DNA from 2 places in the Sphingobium chungangianum genome. Region 1 is predicted to be linked to the other one. Evidence: riboswitches for the same ligand, from Rfam matches in the RefSeq annotation. Region 1 holds a riboswitch; the other holds the start of a gene.

Region 1 (4,993 bases):
ATTGTTAGGATTGGCAAGCAGGAGCGCGGTGCCCGGTGGCGCGTCTTCGGGTTGCTGCAACGGGCGCGAGTTTGGGAAAGCCTGCGCATGGGTGCGGTAGCACGGCAGGATATGGCAGGCGGGCGCATCGATCAGATGGCCAAGCAGGCGCAGGCCGGTTTCGCTGCCCGGCAGTGCGCAAACGTGATCGGAGGAGACGCCGAAATATGCGGCGGCCGCCTGTTCAAGATCGGCAAGTGCTGCGGGATCGGGGAGGGATTGCCAATCAGGGGTGATTGTGGCGGTGCCGGGCCAGGCGAGCGGATTTATGCCGGTAGAAAGATCGATCCAGGGCCGATCCTCGGCTGCATAATGCTGACGCGCCGCCGCCAGACGACCGCCATGCCAGTGGAAGACGTCACTCATCGTGCCAGCACCAGTGCAGCTAGCAGGCCACTTTCGATGAGTTCGATCCCGGCACCATGACCATCGCCAGAAATGCCGCCGATCCGGCTGCGCAGCCACCATCCCCAAAGCGGGACGAGGATAGCGGCGGACAGGAGGGCGGGAATGATCAAGCAGTTAGCTACGGCCAGCATCATCCAGCCGAGCAGATGCACCGGGCTGATGCTTTCGCGGAAGCGGCTGGCGAGGCCTGCATGGAGCGGCGGGAGCCAGAGGGTCCATGCCAGGGGGCCGATCCGCGCGACGAAGGGCACGGCGATGAGGGCGATCGGCGCGACATGCTCCGCGCAGAGGCGCAGCAGGACGAGCTTCGCCAGCAGTTGCAGGACGATGGTGACGACGCCGAAGCTCCCGATATGCGGGTCGGCAAGAACGGCGGACAGCTTTGCCGGGTCGCCATGGGCTGCCCCTACCCCGTCAGCGATGTCGCCAAGACCGTCGAGATGAAGCGCCCCGGTGATGGCGACCCAGGCGATCAGGCCGAGCAAGGCGGCCATCCAGGGTTCGACGATCAGGCCGATCGTCATGGCGGCGGCGACGGCGAGGCCGACGATGATGCCGGTCGCGGGAAACCAGCGGATCGCAGCGGCGAAATCCTCCTCATCCGCGCGCACTTGCGGGAGCGGCAGGCGGGTCATGAGTTGCAGGGCGAGGATGAGGCGGGTCATGTCACGAGCCCGGTGATCTGCGCGCTGGGATTGTCTCCCGGCCAGATACGCAGGCTGAGCAAGGCGCCATAAGGCAGGTCGATTGCCCAGGCTTGCTGGTACGTGAAGCCACACAACGTAGTCAGCGCGCCACGTATCGCACCGGCATGGGTGAGAACCAGCGATGGCCGGTCGATTTCGCCAAGTGCCGCCTTTACGCGCAGGCAAAGGCTGGACCAGCCTTCCCCTCCCGGCGGAGGATGGTCATCGGGGGACGACCAGAAGGGACCAATTTCCTCGGCGGGCAGAGTGGCGGGGTCGGTGCCCTCCCATTCGCCGAAGTGCAGTTCGCGCCAGCGCGCGTCGATGTCGTGCGGCACCTGCCGGGCGGTTGCGATCAGGGCGGCGGGAGCGCGGGCGCGCGTCAGGTCGGAGCTGATCAGGCGGTCGAACGCAAGCGCGCGGGATCGTTCGACGCATAGCTGCATGGCGGCCGGGTCGGGCGGCATGTCCATATGACCGAGCAGCAGGCCGGGCGCTTGTGGCGCTGCGTGGCGCATCAGGTGGAGCGTGAGCGGGCTCATAGCGCGTTAGCCACGGCGGCTTCGGCGAAGGTCGCCATCTGGTCGTGCGCGGCGAGGGCCGAGCGGATGAGTTGCGCCGCGACGGCTGCGCCGCTGCCTTCGCCGAGGCGCATGTCGAGGTGAAGCAAGGGGTGCAGGCCGAGCTTTTCGAGCAGCCGGGCATGGCCTGCTTCGGCGGAGCAGTGGGCGGCGAGGCAGTGGGCCGTGATGGCGGGATTGTCGCGCGCCAGAGGGGCGATGGCCGCGCCGCAGATGAAGCCATCGAGCAACACCGGCACGCGCAGCATGCGCGCGGCGAGGATGGCGCCTGCCATCGCCGCGATCTCTCGCCCGCCGAGGCGGCAGAGCGTTTCGAAAGCGTCGGCGCAATGGGGGGCGTGCAGGGCATGCGCCATCTCGACGGCCTGCGTCTTGCGGGCGAGGGCTGCTGGGTCGATGCCGGTGCCACTCCCCGTCCAGTCCTGCGCCTCGCCGCCGAAGGATTGAAGGCAAAGCGCAGCGGCCGGGGTGGTGTTGGCGATACCCATTTCACCGGCGAAGAACAGGTCGCAATCTTGCACGACGGCGGCGCCCGCGTTCAGGGCGTCGAGGCATTCGGCCTCCGTCATCGCGGAGACTTCGCATATGTCGGCGGTGGGTTTGTCGAGGGCGAGCGCGACAATGACCAGCTCGGCTCCGCAGGCGCCCGCAAGCGCGTTGATCGCCGCGCCGCCTGCCTGGAAGTTCGCGACCATCTGCTCCGTGACGGAGGGCGGGAAGGCGCTGACACCGCGTGCGGCGACGCCATGATTGCCCGCGAAGATGGCGGCGCGGATGCGGTCGGTGCGTGGACGTTCGCGACCTTGCCAGCCTGCCATGAAGAGGGCGATCTCCTCCAGCCGCCCGAGCGATCCGGCGGGTTTTGTCAAAGAGGCTTGCCGCGCCGCTGCGGTTTCGATCGCTCCCGCGTCAGGTGCGGGGAGCGTGGCGAGCGCGGATTGGAAGCCAGCGCGATCCTGAAAGCGGATCATGTGCAAATGAAGCCTTCAGGCGGCGTGCGGACGATGAAATGGCCCTTCACCCCTTGCGGCCATTCGGCATAGCGCACGACGCCTTCTTCGCTGGCAGCGTGGCGCAGGGCGTAATCGAGGATCGCGCGGGCGGCGTCCACATCCGGGGTGAAGTCGCCCAGCACATAGCCGACCTTGCCGGGACCACGCACATGGACGGTGCAATGGCGCTGGCAGGCGAAGAGGCAGGGCATGTCCTGCACGGCGACGGCCTCATAAGCAGGCTCGGCCGCCTGAAGATCGCGCATGGCCTCAACCAACAGCGCGCCGCCGCGCCGTCCTGCCCCATCCTCCCGCTGATCGGCGGACAGGCGGCAGGTCGAGCAGACCACCACCGAAGCCCTGTTTTCAACAGCGCACAGCATCAGCGGCGCACTTCCATAACCATGTGAACATGAAAGACCGTCATCTTGGCCCTCCTCGCAAAATCGAACCGCAAACGGCCCTGCCCGGCCGTATGGCGAGCAAGGCGGTGGCTGTCGTCCGCGAGGGGAACCCCGTTCGTCCGGCACACCCTGTCCGGCCGAAGAACGACTGCGGCAGGCAGGTCTCCTGGCTCACGGGTCGCTGCGTACCGGCCGCCTTCTCGGGAGAAAAGCTCCCCCAATGGCTGCGTGGCCGGTCCACTCACCGCTTACAGTTGCAGGGGCAGCGCGGGCATTACACCCGACTTCCCTTTTGATCCCCGAGGGGAACCTGTCGCGGGGCTGCTGATAAAGAGGCGGTGGCGCGTCCGCAAGCGGTAGATGGAGCGGCGCTTCGTCAGTCGGGCAGTTCGCCCACCGCGAGCACGGCATCGGGCCGGGCAAGCACGATGATCGGCAATCCGGCGCTGGCCGCGCGTTCGGCTGCGAGACGTGTCGGGGCGGAGATGGTGACGAGCAGGGGGCAATTGGCGAGCGCCGCCTTTTCCACTAGCTCAAAGGAACAGCGGGAGGACAGCACCGCGAAACCGCCATCCCAGGACATTTGCCCCCGCCGCATGGCCCCGATCAGCTTGTCGAAGGCATTGTGGCGGCCCACATCCTCATAGGCGAGGCGGATCGCGCCATCCGGTCCCGCCAAGGCAGCGGCATGGACCGCGCCGGTTTGCCGGTTGAGCGGCTGATGTGCGGCAAGATCGCGCAAGGCGCCGAAGATAGCTTCCCGGCTCGCTTCCGATCGGGCGGTCACGGCAGGCAGGGGCCGCATCGCCTGCTCCAGATTTTCCACGCCGCACAGACCACAGGAGGAATCGGAGACGCGATGACGGACCCGGCCGAGCAGCCCCTCGACGCGGTCTTCCGGTAGAGTGGCCCGTGCGACCAAGCCCTGCTCCGTAGCATGGACCTCGACGTCGATCGGCGCGTCGGATGGGATGACCAGCCGCTCGGCCAGCGCGAACCCCTGCACCAGTTCCGCAACGTCGGCGGGCGTCGCCATCAACACGGCATAGCCAACGCCGTTGAACTCGATCGCGACGGGCACTTCCTCCGCCAACTCGCGCGTCACGGGCGATGCTTCGCCATCGGGGGTGATGCGGGTGAAGGAGAAGGGCGAAGACATAGGGCCGGTCTAGGCGGGCAATGTGCCTCCGGCAAGCAAATGGACGCGGCCATGCAACTGCCGCTTCCCTTTGGTGGCTAAGCCATCTATGCACGGCCACGATCGCGCCGGTGCCCGAAAGGGCTTTAAAGGGAATGCGGTGCGGGTTGCTGACAAGGCGCCCAAATCCGCGGCTGTCCCTGCAACTGTAAGCGGTGAGCGAGACGCATATCGACCTTCCGTCACTTGTCGGGGGGTCAGCCACTGGGCCGGACGCTAAATCATGCGAGGCCTGGGAAGGCCATGTGTCGAGCGATGACCCGCAAGCCAGGAGACCTGTCGGCGTCTGGTCGCTCTTGCTTTGGCCCAGGGGATGGCCGGGGCACGGTATTCCGTCTGAGCGACGCGTGCGGCGGGACCGCACCGGCTTCATGTGCCGGACGCTTCATCGCGTCCGTCCGGCGCGTGATGTCGGCCGCGTAGCGGAGGCCCCGTCCAGTCTCGCTGACGCTGACGGGAGCCATGTCTCCAATGGTTATGCAATTTCCGGCGCTTCGCAGCCGTGCCACGTTCATGTTCAGCGCGCTGATCGCCGCCAATGTCGCTTTGTGGCTTTGCGCCTTGCTGATCTTTGCGGGCGACACGATGATGCTGGGCACCGCCCTGCTCGCCTGGAGCCTGGGCCTGCGCCACGCAGTCGATGCCGACCATATCGCCGCCATCGACAATGTGACCCGCAAGCTGA
Region 2 (4,993 bases), 810 kb from region 1:
ACGTCGGCCTGGGTCAGGCCCGCTGCTCGTAGCCGCCGTCGGAGCGCCGCCAGCAGCAGCTCATGTTCCATTCCGAAAGGGTCGTTGGACGGATGAGAGGGGCTCATCAGATGATCCCTTCCCACGCTGCAAGGATGATGTGGGCCGACCACGGCGCTAGATCATATTCCGCGATGTTTGATCGTGGATGGTTCCGCGATCGATATCCATCCCTCGACTCTTCGGCTGCACGGCTTTCGTGCAGCCGAAGCTTCTTGTCTTCTCCAGTCATGGCCTCTCCAGCTTATTCTTTTGGGAAGGGTAAGTAACTCGACGCCGCTGACAAGGTCCAACTGATCCTCATCACCACTAGAGTATTTTCCTATCGCATTCGCGCATGCTTGTGCATAGTTTTGCTCTTGGAGCAGCATGGGGGGTGAATGGAATGAGCCAGTTTCTCGATTATCTTCAGGCGCGGGCGGACGAGGAAGACGTGTCGGACTGGTTCCTGGTCAGTCAGGAGATGATTGACCAGTTCGCCGAAGCGACCAAGGATCATCAATATATCCATGTCGATCCGGAGCGCGCAAAGCAGTCGCCCTTTGGCGGGACGATTGCTCATGGTTTCCTGACGCTTTCACTCCTGCCGCACCTGTGCGCCGATGCGCGAGGCGACATCGTTCCCGACGGCGCTACTGAGATCAATTATGGCAGCAACAAGCTACGTTTCCTGGCGCCCGTTCGATCCGGCAAACGTGTGCGTGGAAGGTTCAAGCCGCTGGAGATCGTCGAAAAGCGGCCGGGGCAGATTCAGCTGACCACCGAAGCAACGGTAGAGATAGAAGGCGAGAGCAAGCCCGCGCTAATCTGCGAATGGATAACCCAGTTCCAGCTTTGATCCGGCAATCGTCGGAGTAAGCGGATTGGGCTATCCATTCAGGCGGCGGTGTTGGTCGCGTGTAGGCCGAAGGCCATGCGCGCGGCGTTGATGGTGTATTCATACTCCTCGCCGCCCGGTACGAGGTCGTGCCAGTTCTTGTGCGTGATCGCCGCGAAACTGTCCTGCCATATCTTGCAGGCGATCAGTTGTATTTCTGTTTCCTTGGGGGCGCGCTGTGCTTCCAGGCAGTCACGCAATATCGCGTGAAAAACGGCGCCCCTTAATGGTGCGTGCTTCATTGGCATCCTCTCCAGGCTACTGATTCTTTGTCCAGATTGCCGAGGGGGAAAATTGCATAGCGGCGAAAAGACGTCAACTACGTCTCAAAATTTCCACGGGTATTTAACATGTATTCTATTGTAGTTTGACCGTTGCCCTATCCACTTTTACTTTATGAACATCGCCGTTCATTATGTAAGCCATTGATTGGGAAGGCCGCAGGCTCTTTGTAGATGCGGCCTTCCCCAGCATCAGAAGCTGAACTTGATGCCGCCTCTCACCGTTCGCGGTTCGACCACGCGGCTTAGCCTCCCTTCGACAGGCTCCGCATCTGCGGCGGGAAGGTAGGACTCGTAATAATAAGCGATGTCCTTGTCCCCGCTGCCAAGGATGTTGAGCAGTTCGGCATAGACTTGCACCCGCTTGCCTTTCCAGGCGGCGCGGGCGTTGACGATTGTGCTGCCGGAATCGCGCACGCTATTGTCCTCGATCAGCGGCGAGGGGCCAAGGTGGCGGACGCGGATGCTGGCTTCCCATGGGTCAAGCACGATGGCCGCGCCAGCGGACGCGGCATTTTTGAAGGCGTTGGGAATATGGTCGCCATTGGTATAGCGGCTGTGGCTGGCGGTGTAATTGCCGTCGAAGGCGAGCCAGGGGAGCGGGCGCCAGAAGGCGACAAGCTCATAGCCGTGGCGGCGGCTGGCTCCGCTGGGTTCGACCGCATTTGAGTCGCCGACGAAACGCAACTCGCTGCCGACATTCAGCCACCAATAGGTCGCGGTGAAGGTGAAGCCGGGTAGTTGCAGGCGGCCGCCCAATTCCTTGCCCGTGCCGCGCACGAGCATCGGGACAGGCGTGTCGACATTGACCGCGCCGCGCGCATCGTTGGAATGAAAGCCCCGGCCCCAATTGGCATAAAGTTCGACATGCGGCGTGATTGCCCAGGCCGCCGACGCCTTGGGAGAGACGAGCGTGTCCGATCCGCTGCCTTCGCCTAGCGCGGCGGCGACGGCGTCGCGGGCGCGGACGTCGTAATGATAATAGTCGCCGCGCAGGCCGCCAGTGACTCGCAAGCCCGGCAGCGGCGTGACGGTCGCTTCGCCATAAAGGGCTGCTGAACCCTGCTTTACGCGATAGCGGCCGAGCGAGGATAGGAAGGCGCGGTTCGACGTGCGATTGACGCCGACATTGCCGATCGCGTCATAGCGATTTTCCGTGCCGAGCTTCAGTTGCAGTGCCGGGGCGATGTCCCAACGCTTTTCGCCGGTGAAGCCCAATACCCAGCGGCGGTCGAACTGCTCGATCTGCGCGCTGGTGCCGTCGGGATCGGTGTAGGTGGGGTTGGAGAACATCGTCCAGTCATAGAATTGCGCGTAGAGATTGGTGCGCCATGTCGGCTGGATGGTAGCGATGTTGCCGATGATGCGCGTCGTTTCCCCGCGCGCGGAAGGATCGGGCGAACAGAAGACATCGGGGCAGAGCGGCGTGCCGATGATCCGTTCGGGTATCTGCTCGGTCGGGCGCCATGTCGCGCGATAGGCGTGGAGCGTGGCGTCGATCTTACCGGCCCCGGCGGGAAGCGTATATTTGGCGAAACCTGCATAGTGGCGCAGATGTTCGGCCTCCTGCCACGGGCCGTCATAAGCCTTGGCCTGGGCGACGAGGGTGAGATTGCCTGCGCCCGCCTTTACCGTGCCGCCCGCCGCCAGCCTGCGCCAGCCGAAGGAGCCGCCCTCCGCCGCGACCCATGGACGGTCATAGCCGTCGATCGTGGTCATATAGGCCGCGCCCGCGAGCGCGAAGTCGCCGCCATCGGCGCGATAGGGGCCTTTGCGAAAATCCTCCCGCGCGATGATTTCGGGGATGAGTCCGTTGAGGTCGAGATAGCCCTGGCCGTGGCCATGGGTGCGGAAGTTCATCTGAACCCCGTCGATATAGGTGGTGAAGTCCGACCCATGGTCGAGATTGAAGCCGCGCAGGAAATATTGATTGGCCTTGCCGCTGCCCGAATGCTGGGCGGCGACCAGACCCGGCACCGCTTCGAGCAGTTCAGCGACGCGGAGCAGCGGACGGACGAGAAGGTCCGCGCCGCCGACGCTGCCCTCGCTTGCCGCATGAGCGGTGCCGACCTTGTCCTCTCCCCGGCCGAAGACGACGATGGTGTTCGCATCCTCGCCCGCGTCATTCGCATCGGCAGCGAAGGCGGGGAATGGGAGGAGCGTGGCGGTCAGCGCGCAGGCAGCGCGGTGGAGTTGATTGGGTAGTTTCACTTGATGCACTCCGGGCGTCTGGCGACACTCGGCGAGAGACCTGCCGCCAGACGGCGACCGGCGCGCGCCGACGGCCGGACGCCCCCAAGGCGACCGCCAGCGTCACCGAAGCGGCCTCTCGCCGCTCGTTCGTCGCTCAGACGGAAACTACCGTGCCGCGGCCATCCCCTGGACCAAGGCAAGAGCGACCAGACGCTGGCAGGTCTCCTGGCTCGCGGGTCATCGCTTGATGCACGGCCTTCCCGGGCCTCGCAGGATTTAGCGTCCGGCCCAGTGACTTGCCCCATCCCGCCTATGAGGTGGGGCGATGTGCATCGCGCTCGCCGCTTACAGTTGCAGGGACAGCCTTGGCTTGGGGAGGCGGATGCCTCCTTTACCATGTTCCCTTTTAAGCCTCTTTCGAGGCACCGGCGCGATCATGCCCGGGGGTTGCCCGGGTGACGGGGGGATAGCGGAGCTGTGGGGGTAGGGCAAGGGGGGTGGGTAGGGGGGTGGGGTGAGGTAACTTGCTCCCTCTCCCCTTCAGGGGAGAGGGTTGGGGAGAGGGGAGCGGCGGTCGTGCTTTGCGTTCCCCTCTCCCGCCTTCGCTATGCTCGGCACCCTCTCCCCTGAAGGGGAGAGGGGATGGGGTCTGGCAATCAGTTCAGCGTCGCGCCACGCTCTCGCTGGAGGCGCAACGCCATGGCTTGGTAGCGGACGGCGCGTTCATTGTGGAGGGCGATGGTGGCCTGGTCTGCGCCGCGAAGGCGGGCTTCCCTGGCCTGCCGCGCTTCCTGGGCGGCGCAGGCGGAAAAATGTGATGCGTCATTGGGGCGCATGGCCCTTATCCTCTCTCAATTTCTTATGGCTCGAACGATAACATCGGCCTGTTTCCCGCTGCCATTACGCAGGTTAACGCCGGAAAGCTTCTGTTTTTTGACAGCCTGCTTGCAAATGATTTCAGGAAGGGATTTCTGCGCTTTTCAAGCAGTTGAGCGGATGGCGCTAAGGGGCTTCTTGCTATCAGCCGCCCCGGTTCCACGATGCATCGCGGAAGGTGTCGCGCAAGAAGCCGATGAAGGCGTCTACGGCGGCGGGACGACCTGCGGCGCGGGGGTGGACGGCGTGAACGGCAAGGTCAGCGGGGCCTTCCCAGCTATCGAGGACGCGGACGAGGCTGCCTTCCGCGATCAGGTCGCCCACGTCCCAGAGCGAGCGCAAGGCGATCCCGACCCCGGTAAGGGCGAGTTCGCGCACGATTTCGCTGCTGTTGGTGCGGACATGGCTTTGGCCATCGATCAGCTTGCGCGCGCGGCCATTCACCAGCCGCCATGGCAATTGTCCATCGGCCGCGAGCAGGCGGTGGCGGGGGAGGTCGGCGATCTTGTCCGGAATGCTATGCGCGGCAAGATAGGCGGGGCTGGCGCAGAGGATGCGGCGGTTGGTGGCGAGATGATGTCCCTCCAGATGGAGAGGAATGTCGCTGGTGATGCGGATTGCCACGTCGATGCGCTCGGTGAGCAGGTCTTCATAGGCGTCGGACAGGTTGAGTTCGAGATCGACGCGCGGATGGAGGTCCAGGAAGCGGCCGACATGGGGCGCCACA

What was found. A riboswitch is a leader RNA that binds a small molecule or an ion and turns the genes downstream of it on or off. The one in region 1 is predicted to bind cobalamin.
Region 2: it holds a riboswitch for cobalamin, as region 1 does, so the genes downstream of both, ACWNC0_RS04085 (TonB-dependent receptor) here and ACWNC0_RS00575 (DUF1636 domain-containing protein) in region 1, are expected to answer to the same signal.

The regions. Positions count from the first base shown of each region.
Region 1 is NZ_CDRNIV010000002.1:76,750-81,742, reverse strand. Features, by position in the region: gene ACWNC0_RS00595 (threonine-phosphate decarboxylase) at 1-405, opposite strand, end outside; gene ACWNC0_RS00590 (adenosylcobinamide-GDP ribazoletransferase) at 402-1,112, opposite strand; gene ACWNC0_RS00585 (histidine phosphatase family protein) at 1,109-1,675, opposite strand; gene cobT (nicotinate-nucleotide--dimethylbenzimidazole phosphoribosyltransferase) at 1,672-2,685, opposite strand; gene ACWNC0_RS00575 (DUF1636 domain-containing protein) at 2,682-3,089, opposite strand; cobalamin riboswitch at 3,250-3,439, opposite strand; gene fdhD (formate dehydrogenase accessory sulfurtransferase FdhD) at 3,487-4,269, opposite strand; cobalamin riboswitch at 4,361-4,606, shown strand; gene ACWNC0_RS00565 (HoxN/HupN/NixA family nickel/cobalt transporter) at 4,780-4,993, shown strand, end outside.
Region 2 is NZ_CDRNIV010000002.1:887,802-892,794, forward strand. Features, by position in the region: gene ACWNC0_RS04070 (helix-turn-helix domain-containing protein) at 1-107, opposite strand, end outside; gene ACWNC0_RS04075 (MaoC family dehydratase) at 425-877, shown strand; gene ACWNC0_RS04080 (hypothetical protein) at 916-1,158, opposite strand; gene ACWNC0_RS04085 (TonB-dependent receptor) at 1,390-3,369, opposite strand; cobalamin riboswitch at 3,589-3,835, opposite strand; gene ACWNC0_RS04090 (hypothetical protein) at 4,047-4,226, opposite strand; gene ACWNC0_RS04095 (LysR family transcriptional regulator) at 4,411-4,993, opposite strand, start outside.